DNA from 3 places in the Clavibacter sp. B3I6 genome. Region 2 is predicted to be linked to each of the others. Evidence: predicted binding sites of a transcription regulator. Region 2 holds the regulator's gene; each other region holds the start of a gene.
The links. Region 2 encodes HrcA, which represses chaperone genes, less so after heat shock. Its sites were predicted from a motif close to TTNGCACTCGNNNNNNNCGAGTGCNAA; they were not measured.
Positions count from the first base shown of each region.

Region 1: QFZ62_RS15000 (Hsp20/alpha crystallin family protein) is a predicted target of HrcA. The motif match lies at 2,520-2,546, and genes of this name have one in related genera.
Region 3: groES (co-chaperone GroES) is a predicted target of HrcA. The motif match lies at 2,675-2,701, and genes of this name have one in related genera.

Region 1 covers NZ_JAUSYL010000001.1:3,105,717-3,109,947, forward strand. Annotated here, with positions in the region: gene QFZ62_RS14975 (glucose 1-dehydrogenase) at 1-696, opposite strand, end outside; gene QFZ62_RS14980 (hypothetical protein) at 755-1,048, opposite strand; gene QFZ62_RS14985 (hypothetical protein) at 1,053-1,328, opposite strand; gene QFZ62_RS14990 (hypothetical protein) at 1,430-1,585, opposite strand; gene QFZ62_RS14995 (hypothetical protein) at 1,587-1,904, opposite strand; gene QFZ62_RS15000 (Hsp20/alpha crystallin family protein) at 2,004-2,462, opposite strand; gene QFZ62_RS15005 (hypothetical protein) at 2,585-2,935, opposite strand; gene QFZ62_RS15010 (SDR family oxidoreductase) at 3,099-3,791, shown strand; gene QFZ62_RS15015 (epoxide hydrolase family protein) at 3,810-4,231, opposite strand, start outside.
Region 2 covers NZ_JAUSYL010000001.1:539,043-543,273, reverse strand. Annotated here, with positions in the region: gene hemW (radical SAM family heme chaperone HemW) at 1-102, shown strand, start outside; gene QFZ62_RS02530 (VOC family protein) at 152-565, opposite strand; gene QFZ62_RS02525 (DUF4870 domain-containing protein) at 576-971, opposite strand; gene hrcA (heat-inducible transcriptional repressor HrcA) at 1,164-2,186, shown strand; gene dnaJ (molecular chaperone DnaJ) at 2,247-3,362, shown strand; gene QFZ62_RS02510 (16S rRNA (uracil(1498)-N(3))-methyltransferase) at 3,365-4,117, shown strand; gene QFZ62_RS02505 (histidine triad nucleotide-binding protein) at 4,146-4,231, shown strand, end outside.
Region 3 covers NZ_JAUSYL010000001.1:2,602,087-2,606,317, forward strand. Annotated here, with positions in the region: gene tsaD (tRNA (adenosine(37)-N6)-threonylcarbamoyltransferase complex transferase subunit TsaD) at 1-817, shown strand, start outside; gene QFZ62_RS12700 (DUF4190 domain-containing protein) at 932-1,357, shown strand; gene QFZ62_RS12705 (class I SAM-dependent methyltransferase) at 1,440-2,642, opposite strand; gene groES (co-chaperone GroES) at 2,787-3,083, shown strand; gene rarD (EamA family transporter RarD) at 3,192-4,145, shown strand.

The sequences.
Region 1 (4,231 bases), 2.6 Mb from region 2:
CGCGACGACGTTCACGCGGATGCCCTTGGGCGCGAGCTGCTGCGCGAGGCCCTTCGAGAACGCGTTGATCGACGCCTTGGTGGTCGCGTAGTGGATGAGGTTCGGCGACGGCTGGTACGCCTGGATCGACGACGTGTTGATGATCGTGGAGCCGGGCTTCAGGTGCGCGAGGGCCGCCTTCGTGATCCAGAACATCGCGTAGACGTTGGTCTTGAAGGTGACGTCGAACTCCTCGTCCGAGATCTCCTCGAGCGTGTCGAAGTTCTGCTGCTTGCCCGCGTTGTTCACGAGGATGTCGAGGCCGCCGAGGCCCTCGACGGCCTTCGCGACGAGCTCGCGGCTGAACTCGGCCGTGGAGATGTCGCCGGGGATGGTGACGGCCTTCCGGCCGGCCTCCTCGATGAGGGCGACGACCTGCTTCGCGTCCTCCTCCTCCTCGGGGAGGTAGGAGAGGGCGATGTCCGCGCCCTCGCGGGCGAAGGCGATGGCGACGGCCGCGCCGATGCCCGAGTCGGCGCCCGTGATGAGGGCCTTGCGTCCCTCGAGGCGGCCGGATCCGCGGTAGCTCTTCTCGCCGCGGTCCGCGGTCTCCTGGAGGTCGGCGTCGAGGCCGGGTCCGTCCTGCTCCTGGGCGGTCGTGTCGATGCCGCTGTACATCGCGGCGGGGTCCTGGAAGGTGTACTGGTCGTCGCTCATGGGGTCTCCTCGTGCTGGATCTGCGTGGGTGCGTGCGGATGCGGTGCGGGTGCCGGCGTCAGCTCGGCGGGGTGTCGTCCAGGTCGATGTCCTGGCCGGCGAGGTCGTTGGGGGCGAGCGCGGGCTCGGCCTCGCCGTCGACGCCGAGGGAGTCGGCCTCGGGCTCGGCGTTCGCGCCCATCACGGCGTCGTCGTCGTCGACCTGCTCGACGGGCTCGTCCGTGTCGGGGAGGACGGTCTCGCCGGCGACGGCGTCGTTGACGACCGTCTCCTTGTCGATGCCGACCACGTCGAGCGCGGTGTCGTCGCCGGTCGAGTCGTCACCGGGGGTGGTGGAGGTGGCGTCGGTCATCGGGTCACTCACCGGCCTCGGGCTTGGGGTGGCCGGGGATCGAGTCGCCGCTGAGGTTGAGCTCGTCGGGGTCGACGTCGATCTCGCCGACGTCGTCGGGGCCGCCGGAGCCGGGGAGCACCTGCACGTCGTCCTCGGCGTCGGGGGCGTCCGGCGAGACGGCGTCGCTCTCGGAGATCTGCTGCTCCTGCAGCACCTTGGTGTCGTCCTCGCTGGGCGAGGTGAAGTCCCTGTCCGGGAGCGTGTCGGAGGGCTCGAGGTGCGGGTAGTCGGTGTCCATGCGCTCGACGCTACGCTCGCCCTCCAAGGGCGTGGGGTGGCATCCGGCAAACGCCCATGAACGGTCCGCGGACGCCGCCGACCCGCTTCCCGAGGGCCGCGCTACTGGTCGTCCGGGCCCTCGCCGAACGGGTCGGGCTCGTCCTCGCGGGCGTCCTCCTCCTCTGCCTCCGCGCGGGTGGCGACCGAGTCCGCGTCGATCGGCTCGGGCTCGGCGAGCGGGGTCGGGGTGTGCTCGCGCGCGCCGGGATCCGTCACGTCAGCGGCCCTCGGGGTCGACGTGGCCCGCGGCGTCGTCCGCCGGCGCGCCCATGTGCGAGTCGGCGGCGGTGACCGCCCGGTTGTCGGGGACGGCGGGGTACTCGGCGTCGGCGGGATCCGCGTCCTCGACCTCGAGGGTGTCCTCCTCCGCGTGCCCGTACGTCGTGCCGTCGGGTTCGCGGACGGCGTCGCCGGTGCCCGCGGGGGCGTCGTCGCCGGCGGGGGAGACCACGTCGTCCACGGTCACCAGCCCGTCGGGATCGCCGGGGCCGCGCCCGGTGCGGATGCCGTCTGCCTGGTCTTCTCGGTCGCTCATGCTCCCACCCTACGAGCGACCCGTGCACGCGGAGGAGCCGCCGCCCGCTTCCGCGGACGACGGCTCCTCGTCGTGGGGTGCCGGCGGGCACCGGGTGGGTCAGCTCGCGGCGGGCGCGCCCTGCTCCACCGTCAGCGTGCGCGCCTCCTGGCCCTGGGGCTCCTCGGACGTCACCGCGATCTTGCGCGGCTTCGCCCGCTCGCTCACCGGGATGGTGACGCTGAGCACGCCGTTGGCGTAGTGCGCGGAGATGCGCTCGGTGTCGATGCCCTGGCCGAGCGTGAGCTGGCGGAGGAACGTGCCGGCCACGCGCTCGCGGGTGAGCCAGCGGACGCCGGGGTCGCCGGCGAGCGTGCGCTCCGCGCGGATGGTCAGCAGCTGACCGTCCACGTCGATGTCGACGGAGCCCGGGTCGATGCCCGGCAGGTCGGCGGCCAGCACGTAGGTGTCGCCCTCGCGGTGCAGGTCGATGGGCATCGGACGGTTGGCCTGGCGGGTCTCGGCCAGCGCGCCCATGGCGCGGTCCAGCTCGCGGAACGGATCGAAGGTCATGTTCATGCTCGACTCCTCTGATGATCTGTGGGGTTGAGCCCACTCGGCTCAACTACGTCGACATTAGCACTCCGAGCAGGCGAGTGCCAAGCCGTTCGCCGAGGGCGAATGTCACTCTCATCACCGGTTCAGGCGCGTCGACGGAGGTCGCGCTCCATGCGGCCGATGAGGGTCCATACCGCGCGCGAGAGGTCCGGGTGCTCCAGCGCGATCCCGCGCAGCAGCCGGTACTCGAAGCGCGCGACGACGCCCGGCGCGGTCGACGGATGGCGCACGCGCGCGAGCTCCTCCGCCAGCCCCGCGGCCTCGAGCGCGTCCTGGCGGAGGGTCGCCACCACGTGCTCGTCCACGGTGGGCAGCTCGGGGATGACCTCCCACGGGTCGTCCCCGTTCCGGCAGCGGTGCTCGATCACGGCGTCCAGCTCGTCGCGGGCCTCCTGGCGCAGCACCTCGAGGCTGGCGGGGAAGCGGGCGTGCACGGGCGGATCCTCTCGGGCGGTCGGGGTGGGGGACCCCGGCCTCGCGACCGGGTCCCCTTCACGCTACGTCATGCCCCGGACCGCCCCGGACCGCCTCGGACCGCCCCGGACGGGGAGGCGGGACGCCGTGGGTAGCCTGGAGGCCCGGCCACCAGGAGGACCCATGACCGACACCGCCCGCCCCGTCGCCCTCGTCACCGGGGCCACCCGCGGCATCGGCCGGGCGATCGCCGAGGACCTCGGCCGCACCCATCGCGTCATCGTGCACGGGCGCGACCGGGACGCCGTCGACGCGCTCGCCGCCTCCCTCCCGGACGCCGTCGGCTGGGCGGCCGACCTCGCCGCGGGCGGGCTGGACGCATTCGTCCCCGCGCTCGACCGGCTCGACGTCCTCGTGCACTCGGCCGGCGTGATCGGCGGCGACGCCGTCGACCGCACGCCCGTCGAGGAGTGGCGGCGCGTGTTCGAGGTCAACGTCTTCGCGGTCGCCGAGGTCACGCGGATCCTCCTGCCCGCGCTCCGGGCGGCCGGCGGGCAGGTCGTGCTCGTCAACTCCGGATCCGGCTTCACGGCGAACCCCACGGGCGGCGTCTACGCGGGATCCAAGTTCGCCCTCCGCGCGCTCGGCGACGCCCTCCGCGAGGAGGAGCGTCCGCACGGCGTGCGCGTCTCGAGCGTGCACCCGGGCCGCGTCGCCACCGACATGCAGCGCGAGCTCCGCGCCAAGGAGGGCGGCGAGTACGACGCGGCGCGCTACCTCGAGCCCGCGTCCGTCGCGCGCGCCGTGCGCCTGGTCGTCGACCAGACCCGCGACGGCACGCTCGAGTCGGTGTCGCTGCGGCCGTTCGGGGGCTGACCCGCCGGGCCGCGCCGATCAGCGCCCGCGGAACGTCGCCCGGATGTCGTCGACGACGAGCCCCGGCTGCTCGAGCAGCGCGAAGTGCCCGCCGCGCGCGACCTCGCTGAACAGCACGAGGTCGGTGTACCGGCGCTCCGCCCAGCGGCGCGAGCGGCGCACGTACTCGCCCGGCATGATGCTGAGCCCCGTCGGGATGGTGATCGGCGCGTCGATCGTGCCCGGCGTCGCCCAGCCGACCTGCGCCGACTCCCAGTAGAAGCGCGCCGCGGAGGCCGCCGTGCCGGGCAGCCAGTACAGCATCACGTCGTCGATCATCTCGTCGAGCGCGAAGAGCGCCTCGGCGTCGCCGTGCTCGTCGTGGGACCCGCCGACGTCCTGGAACATCGCGTAGATCCACGCGGCGAGACCCGCGGGGGAGTCCTGCAGGCCGTACCCGA
Region 2 (4,231 bases):
GGGCTCGTGGATGCGCGCGCGGCCCTCGCCGGCACGCTCGTGCTCACGCTGCAGGGACGCCTGCTCGCCGACGCCGTGGTCCGCCGGCTCCTCGAGGACTGAGCGCCCGAGGACCGGCCGGGCGAGGCCCTGGGGGAGCGTCCTCCGGCCGTCAGAGGACGGCGGCGCCCACCTCGTCGCCTGCGCCGCGCTCGAGGTCGCTCCGCTCGACGCAGAACTCGTTGCCCTCGGGGTCCGCGAGCACGACCCAGCCGCTGCCGTCGGCGTTCCGCCGGTCGGCGACGAGCTCCGCTCCGAGCGCGAGGACGCGCTCGACCTCCTCGTCGCGGGTGCGGTCGTCCGGGGCGAGGTCGAGGTGCAGCCGGTTCTTCGCCGTCTTCGGCGTGTCCGCGCGCTGCAGGATGATGCCCAGCCCGGAGACGGCGTCGCCGAGCCACGCGGCGTCGTCGCCGGGGCGGTTGGGCTCGTCGGGGTCCTCCTCAAACCCGGTCACGCCGGCCCAGAAGAGCGAGAGCGCGTGCGGGTCCCGGCAGTCGATGGCGACGTGCCGGATCCGCGCGCTCACCGGCGACCGCCTACTTGATCCACCGGATGTTGAGCGGGTAGCGGTAGGGACGGCCGCTCTGCACCCGGGTGCCGCCGATGATGGCGAAGACGATGTTGACCACGACCACCGCGAAGATCACGAGCCCGAGCAGGAGGCTGATGAGGATCCCGAGGAAGGGGATGACCACGAAGATCGCCTGCAGCACGTTGAGGATGACGAGCGCGCCGGTCACGTTGATCGTCCAGTTCGTCGCCTCCTTGCCCTCCTGGTCCGTGAAGCGGCCGCGCTCGCGGAACACGAGCCACACGATGAAGGTCGGCACGATGAGGAGCGCGAGGAAGTGCGTGAGCGACGCCCACAGGCGGTCCTCGCTCGGCGTGAGCGGTGCGGGGGCGCCGTAGGGGTGGGGGTCGGGTGCGGACATTCCGGTGGGGCCTCTCGGTGCGCGGCGCCGGCCGGCGTTCGTGCCGGCGGGCCGCTTCGGATCGGGGTGGGACCGGGCGACGTCCGGCCCGTCCACGGTACCGGTGCCGACGCGCGACCGGCAATGCCGAGGAGGCTCCGCGCCGCGGTACGATTGGCAGTCAGAACCGACGAGTGCCAGGAGGGAGCCGCCATGGTCTCGGAACGCGGGCTCGACGTCCTCCGGGTGATCGTGCAGGACTACGTGTCCTCACGCGAGCCCGTGGGCTCCAAGTCCATCGTGGAGCGCCACGCCTTCGGCGTCTCGGCCGCCACCATCCGCAACGACATGGCCCTCCTCGAGGAGGAGGAGCTCATCGCCGCGCCCCACACGTCCTCCGGCCGCGTGCCGACGGACAAGGGCTACCGGCTGTTCGTCGACCAGCTCGCCGACGTGCGTCCGCTCACCCCGGCGCAGCGTCAGGCGATCCACGTGTTCCTCGGCGAGTCGGTCGACCTCGACGACGTGCTCGCGCGCACCGTGCGCCTCCTCGCGCAGCTCACCAACCAGGTCGCGCTCGTGCAGTACCCGTCGCTCGCGACCAGCCACGTGAAGCACGTCGAGCTCGTCGCGCTGTCGACGACCCGCGTGCTCACGGTGCTCATCACGGACACGGGCCGCGTCGAGCAGCGCGTCGTCGAGCTCGCGGGCGACCCGGACGACGCCTTCCTGGCCGGGATGCGCACGCGCATCAACCAGGCCGTCGGCGGCCTCGGCCTCGCGGAGGCCGCGACCCGGCTCGAGACGATGTCGGACGAGGTCGAGCCGGAGCAGCGCGCCGCCGCCTCCGCGCTCGCGGGCACGCTCGTCGAGCAGGTGCTCGCGAACCGGCAGGAGCGGCTGCTGCTGGCCGGGTCCGCGAACCTCGCCCGCACCGAGCGGGACTTCCCGGGCAGCATCTCGCCCGTCCTCGAGGCCATCGAGGAGCAGGTGGTGCTCCTGCGCCTGCTCGGCGAGATGGAGGCCGACCAGCACGGCGTCTCCGTGAGCATCGGCCGGGAGAACGCCCCGTTCGGCCTCGGCGAGACGAGCGTGCTCACCAGCGGCTACAGCTCGTCCGGCGGCGTGCTCGCGCGCCTCGGCGTGCTGGGGCCGACCCGCATGGACTACTCCACCAACATGGCGTCGGTGCGCGCGGTCGCGCGCTACCTCTCGCGCCTGCTCGAGGAGCGGTGACGGCTCGACGCCGGAGCACCGCCCCTGATCCCCACGACCATCACCACCGAAGGGCCCGACGTGGCTGACCACTACGAAGTACTCGGCGTGAGCCGCGAGGCGACGCCAGAGGAGATCAAGAAGGCGTACCGCAAGCAGGCGCGCCAGCTCCACCCGGACGTCAACGACGCCCCCGACGCGGCCGAGCGGTTCAAGCTCGTGACGCACGCGTACGACGTGCTGTCCGACCCGCAGCAGCGCCAGCAGTACGACCTCGGCCCGCAGGCCGGGTTCGGCGGCGGCGGCCAGGGCTTCGGCGGCTTCGGCGACATCTTCGAGACGTTCTTCGGCGGCCAGCAGGGCGGCGGGGGCGGGCGCGGCCCGCGGTCGCGCCAGGAGCGCGGCCAGGATGCGCTGCTCCGCGTCGAGGTCGAGCTCGACGAGGTCATCTTCGGCGTGCACCGCGACCTCGAGATCGACACGGCGGTCGTCTGCGACACCTGCCAGGGCTCCTGCGCGCAGCCCGGCACGAGCGCCGTCACGTGCGACATCTGCCACGGCTCCGGCAGCATCCAGCGCCAGGTGCGCTCGCTCCTCGGCAACGTCATGACGTCGAGCCCCTGCGGCACCTGCCGCGGGTACGGCACGGTCATCCCGAACCCCTGCCCGACGTGCGCCGGCCAGGGCCGGGTCCGCGCCCGCCGCACCGTCCCGGTCGACATCCCGGCCGGCGTCGACACGGGCCTCCGCCTGCAGATGCCGGGCTCCGGCGAGGTCGGCCCCGCGGGCGGCCCGAACGGCGACCTGTACCTCGAGATCAAGGTCGCGCACCACGACGTCTTCAGCCGGAACGGCGACGACCTGCTCGCGACCGTCGAGGTGAGCATGGTCGACGCGATCCTCGGCAGCGACGCGCACATCGAGGCGCTCGACGGGACGGTGGACCTCGAGCTCCGCCCGGGCATCCAGAGCGCGGAGATCATCACGGTCCGCGGCCGCGGCGTCACGAAGCTCCGCGGCTCCGGGCGCGGCGACCTGAAGATCGGGATCCAGGTGGTCACCCCGCAGAAGCTCGACCACAAGGAGCGCGACCTCATCCAGCAGTTCGCGAAGCGCAACAAGGCGCCGGCCCCGCACCTCGCGCACTTCCAGCAGGGCCTCTTCCAGAAGCTCCGCGACCGCTTCCTCAACGTCTGACCGTGGCGCACTTCCACCTCGCGGACGACCTCGACGCGGCCGACCTCGCCGTCGGCCGCGTCGTGTCGCTCGGCCCGCAGGAGTCCCGGCACGCGGTCACCGTCAGCCGCGTGCGCGCGGGCGAGGGCCTCCTCGTCGGCGACGGGCGCGGCACCATCGCGTCCTGCACCGTCACGGCGGCGGATCCGCAGCGCCTGGAGCTCCGCGTCGAGTCGGTCGAGGCGCACCCGGCGCCGTCGCCGCGCGTGGTCCTCGTGCAGGCCCTCGCCAAGGGGGACCGCGACGAGCTGGCCGTGCAGGCCGCCACCGAGCTGGGCGTGGACGCCGTGATCCCGTGGCAGGCGCAGCGCTCCGTCTCCCGCTGGGAGGGCGCGAAGGTCGCGAAGGGCCGGGAGCGCTGGCGCGCGATCGTGCGCGAGGCCGTGAAGCAGTCCATCCGGCCGCACGTGCCCGAGGTCGAGGCGCTCGCGAGCACGAAGGACCTCGTGCGCCTCGCCGCCACCGCGCGCGTGCTCGTGCTCGACCCCACCGCCGAGGCGCGCCTGTCCCGGCTCGACCTGGCCGCCCCGGCGGACGGACCGGCGACCGACGTGCTCCTCGTCGTCGGACCCGAGGGCGGCATCAGCCCGGCCGAGGTCGAGGCGCTCCGGGCGGCGGGCGCCGTGCCCGTCGCGCTCGGGTCGGGGATCCTCCGCACGTCCACCGCCGGGCCCGCCGCGCTGGCGCTGGTCAACGCGGCCCTCGGGCGCTGGTGACCCCGCGGGGCGCGCGTAGGCTGGGCGCATGAGCGAGACCCGAGAGCCCACCGTCTTCGAGCGCATCGTCGCCCGGGAGATCCCGGCCGAGATCGTCGCGGAGACCGACCGCGT
Region 3 (4,231 bases), 2.1 Mb from region 2:
CGCGGGCCCCGGCCTCTCCGGTGCGCTCATGGTGGGCGTCGGCGCGGCCAAGGCGCTCGCCGTGGCCCTCGACGTCCCGCTGCACGGCGTGAACCACCTCGTGGGGCACGTCGGGGCGGACCTCCTCAGCACCGACGGCGGCCCCGGCCGCCCGCTCGAGACCCCGAGCATCGCGCTCCTCGTCTCCGGCGGCCACACCTCCCTGCTGCTCGTGCGCGACCTCGTCGACGACGTCGAGCTCCTCGGCGAGACCATCGACGACGCGGCGGGCGAGGCGTTCGACAAGGTCGCGCGCGTGCTCGGCCTGCCGTACCCCGGCGGCCCCCACATCGACCGGGTCGCGGCCGACGGCGACCCGAAGGCGATCCGCTTCCCCCGCGGCCTCAGCCTCCCGAAGGACATGGAGCGCCACCGCTACGACTTCTCCTTCTCCGGCCTCAAGACGGCGGTGGCCCGCTGGGTGGAGAAGCGCCAGGACGCCGGCGAGCCCGTCCCGGTGGCGGATGTCGCCGCGAGCTTCCGCGAGGCCGTCGTCGACGTGCTGCTCACCAAGGCCGTCGCCGCGTGCGTCGAGCACGGCGTGCCGCGCCTCCTGCTGGGCGGCGGCGTCGTCGCGAACGCGCGGGTGCGCGAGCTCGCGGCGGAGCGGTGCGCGGCCGCGGGCATCGAGCTGCGGATCCCGCCCCTGTCGCTCTGCACCGACAACGGCGCGATGATCGCGGCGCTCGGTGCCCGCCTCATCGTGTCCGGCCGAGCACCGTCGGGCCTCGCGTTCGGCGCCGACTCGACCCTGCCGGTCACCGTCGTCCAGGTCTGACCGCCGCCCGTCCCCGCGTCCCCGCTGAGCGGGACCCCCGTACGGGGCATTTCCGCGTGCCGCTGAATGCGGGACGCGCATCACGGTATGTTCCCAGGGACGAAAGGAACGACAATGACCGATCCGCAGAACCCGGACCGCTCCGCCCACGACTTCCCGCCCGCTCCCGGCCAGCCGTCCTACCCGGCGGCCCCCGCTGCCGGATCCGGCTCGCCCTACGCGGCGCCGTACCAGCCCGGCCAGGGCGGTGCTCCCAAGAAGGGCCTCGCCATCACCTCGATGGTGCTCGGCATCGTCTCGGTCGCGCTGTCGCTGTTCCTCTGGTTCCTCACGTTCTTCGTGGGCATCGCGGCGATCATCACGGGTGTCCTGGCGCGCAAGCGCAACCCGGAGGCCAAGGGCTTCGCGCTCACCGGCATCATCACCGGCGTCGTGGGCGTCCTCCTGAGCCTGCTCTTCGGCATCCTCGCGATCGCGGTCATCGGCGGCGCCCTGAGCACGGGCACCATCGACGGCACGCCCATCCCGACGGCTCCGTAGCACGCACCACCCGCACGACACGACGCGGCCGTCCCCTCGGGGCGGCCGCGTCGTCGCGTCCCGGCCCGCGGGCCGACCGGCCTCAGCCCGCGTCGACCCCGTGCCGGTCCGCGAGGATCGCCACGCGCCGGCCGCCCACGCGCGTCGCGATGAGCGTCGCCGACGCGTCGCCCTTCAGCTGCAGCCGCGTGCGCAGCCGCGCCGGATCGACGTCGACCCCGCGCTTCTTGATCTCGAGCGTCCCGATCCCGCGCGCCCGCAGCTCGCGCTTCAGGCGCTGCTCGTCGAGCGGCAGCACCTCGCGCACGCGGAACCCGCGCGCGAAGGGCGTCGCCTGCTCCCGGTCCGACGTGATCCACGCGATGCCCTCGCCGACCATGCGCCCGTCGAGCGACCGGGCCACGTCGCCGATGAGCCGCGCGCGGATCACCGCGCCGTCCGGCTCGTACAGGTGCGCGCCGAGCTCGCCGAGCTCCGCGTCCTCGCTGTCGGCGGCCGACGTGAGCTCCGCCTGCGACCCGCCGGCGATCACGAGCGCCGCCCGCCGCACGCCGTCGCGCCGCGTGGGCCCGAACCACAGGCCCATCTCCACCGCCTGCCCGTCGACGGACACCCACTGCGCCTCCGCCTCCTCGGGGATGAGGTCGCGGTCGAGCCCCGGCCCGAGCTTGATCCCGGCGGCCCGCCCCGCCGCGAGCGCGAACGCGGCGGAGAGGGTGGGAGAGTAGGCGTCCGGATCCGAGATGCGCCGGGTGGAGGAGTGCCCGTCGGTGCGCCGCGCCGGGTCGAGGTACACGCCGTCGACGCGGCCGGCGTCGAACGCCTCGGCCGTGCCCTGCTCGACCTCCGCCTCGGGGAAGGGCGCCAGGTTCCAGCCGGCGACCGCCGCCGTCACCTCGTCGCGCTCCACGGCCGTCACGCGGATCCCGATGGCCGCCATCGCCATGGCGTCCCCGCCGATCCCGCAGCCGAGGTCCGCGACGTGCGCGACGCCGGCCTGCTGGAAGCGGCCCGCGTGCTGCGCCGCGACGGCCAGCCGGGTCGCCTGCTCGAGCCCCGCCTCGGTGAAGAGCATGCGCTCGGCGAAGTCGCCGAACTTGACCCGCGCGCGGGCCCGCAGGCGGGCCTGCGTGAGCACCGCGCTGACGCGGGCGAGCGAGTGCCCCTCGGCCCGCAGCGCGCTGACGATCCGCACCATGTCGTCGCCCGGTCGGGGCTCAGGGAGGGAGTCGAGCAGGCGGAGCCCCTCGAGCGAGAGCACCTCGCGGAGGTCGGTCTGGTCCATCCGCCCACCGTACCGGGGCCGCTTCCCACGGATTGGCACTCGCGTTGCACGAGTGCAAGCCCAGCCCGTAGAATCTCACCTGGCACTCTCCCCCGGGGATTGCCAATCAGTCTTGTCCCGTATGTGAGAAGGAAGAGGTCAACCGTGTCGGTCTCCATCAAGCCGCTCGAGGATCGCATCGTCATCCAGCAGGTCGAAGCCGAGCAGACCACCGCGTCTGGTCTGGTCATCCCCGACACCGCCAAGGAGAAGCCCCAGGAGGGCGAGGTCGTGGCCGTGGGCCCCGGTCGCATCGACGACAACGGCAACCGCGTCCCGCTCGACGTCGCCGTGGGCGACAAGGTCATCTACTCCAAGTACGGCGGAACCGAGGTCAAGTACGACGGCCAGGACCTCCTCGTCCTCTCCGCGCGCGACGTCCTCGCCGTCATCGAGCGCTGACGCTCGTCGCGTAGCGACACCGCACCACCCGGGAGCCCGGCCGACGCGTTCGGCCGGGCTCCCGTGCGTCCGGGAGGGCGCCGTCCGCCGCGGGGCTAGCCTCGGGAGGTGACGCACCCCGCCCCGGAGCCCTCGACCCGCACCGGCCTCCTCGCCGCCGTGAGCGCGTACGGCCTGTGGGGCGTGCTCCCCGTCTTCTTCCTCCTGCTCGTCCCGGCCGGGGCGTTCGAGATCGTCGGCTGGCGCATCCTCTTCTCGCTCGTCGTCTGCGCCGTCGTCATCACGGTCGCCCGCCGCTGGTCGCACGTGGCCGCCATCGTGCGGAGGCCGCGGATCCTCCTCGGCCTCGGGCTCGCCGGCCACCTGATCCTCGTCAACTGGACCGTCTACGTGTACGGCACGCTCTCCGGCCGCGTCGTCGAGACGGCGCTCGGCTACTTCATCAACCCGATCGTCACCGTGCTCCTCGGCGTGATCCTGCTGCGGGAGCGCCTGCGGCCCCTGCAGTGGACGGCCGTCGGGCTGAGCGCCGTCGCGGTCGCCGTCATCGCGATCGGCTACGGCCAGCTGCCGTGGGTCTCGCTGGCGCTCGCCGGGTCCTTCGGCCTCTACGGCCTGGTGAAGAAGCGCGTGAGCGGCGGGGCGGACGCGCTCTCGGGCCTGGCGCTCGAGACCGCCTGGCTCGTGCCGGCCGCCACGGCCATGCTCGTGATCACCGGAGCGGGAGCGGGCCTCACGATCGGCACGGTCTCGCTCGGGCACACCCTCCTCCTGGTGAGCACCGGCGTCGTGACCGCGGGACCGCTCCTCCTGTTCGGCTTTGCCGCGGGCCGCCTGCCGCTCTCGGTGATCGGCCTCACCCAGTACCTGGCGCCGCTCCTGCAGTTCGCCTTCGGCGTCTTCGTGATGCACGAGGCCATGCCGCCGGAGCGCTGGGCGGGATTCGCGATCGTCTGGGCGGCCCTCGTGCTGCTCACGATCGACATGCTCCGCACGGCCCGCCGCCCGGCGGCGCCCCGGGTGCCCATGCAGAGGGAACCGGCGGTCGTCGACGGCATCTGATGCGGATCCCGTCGCGCATTCCCCGAAAGGTAACGATCGGGTCGCGTTACACGCTGGAAATGCCGATGCATTGTGTCCGTCTCACG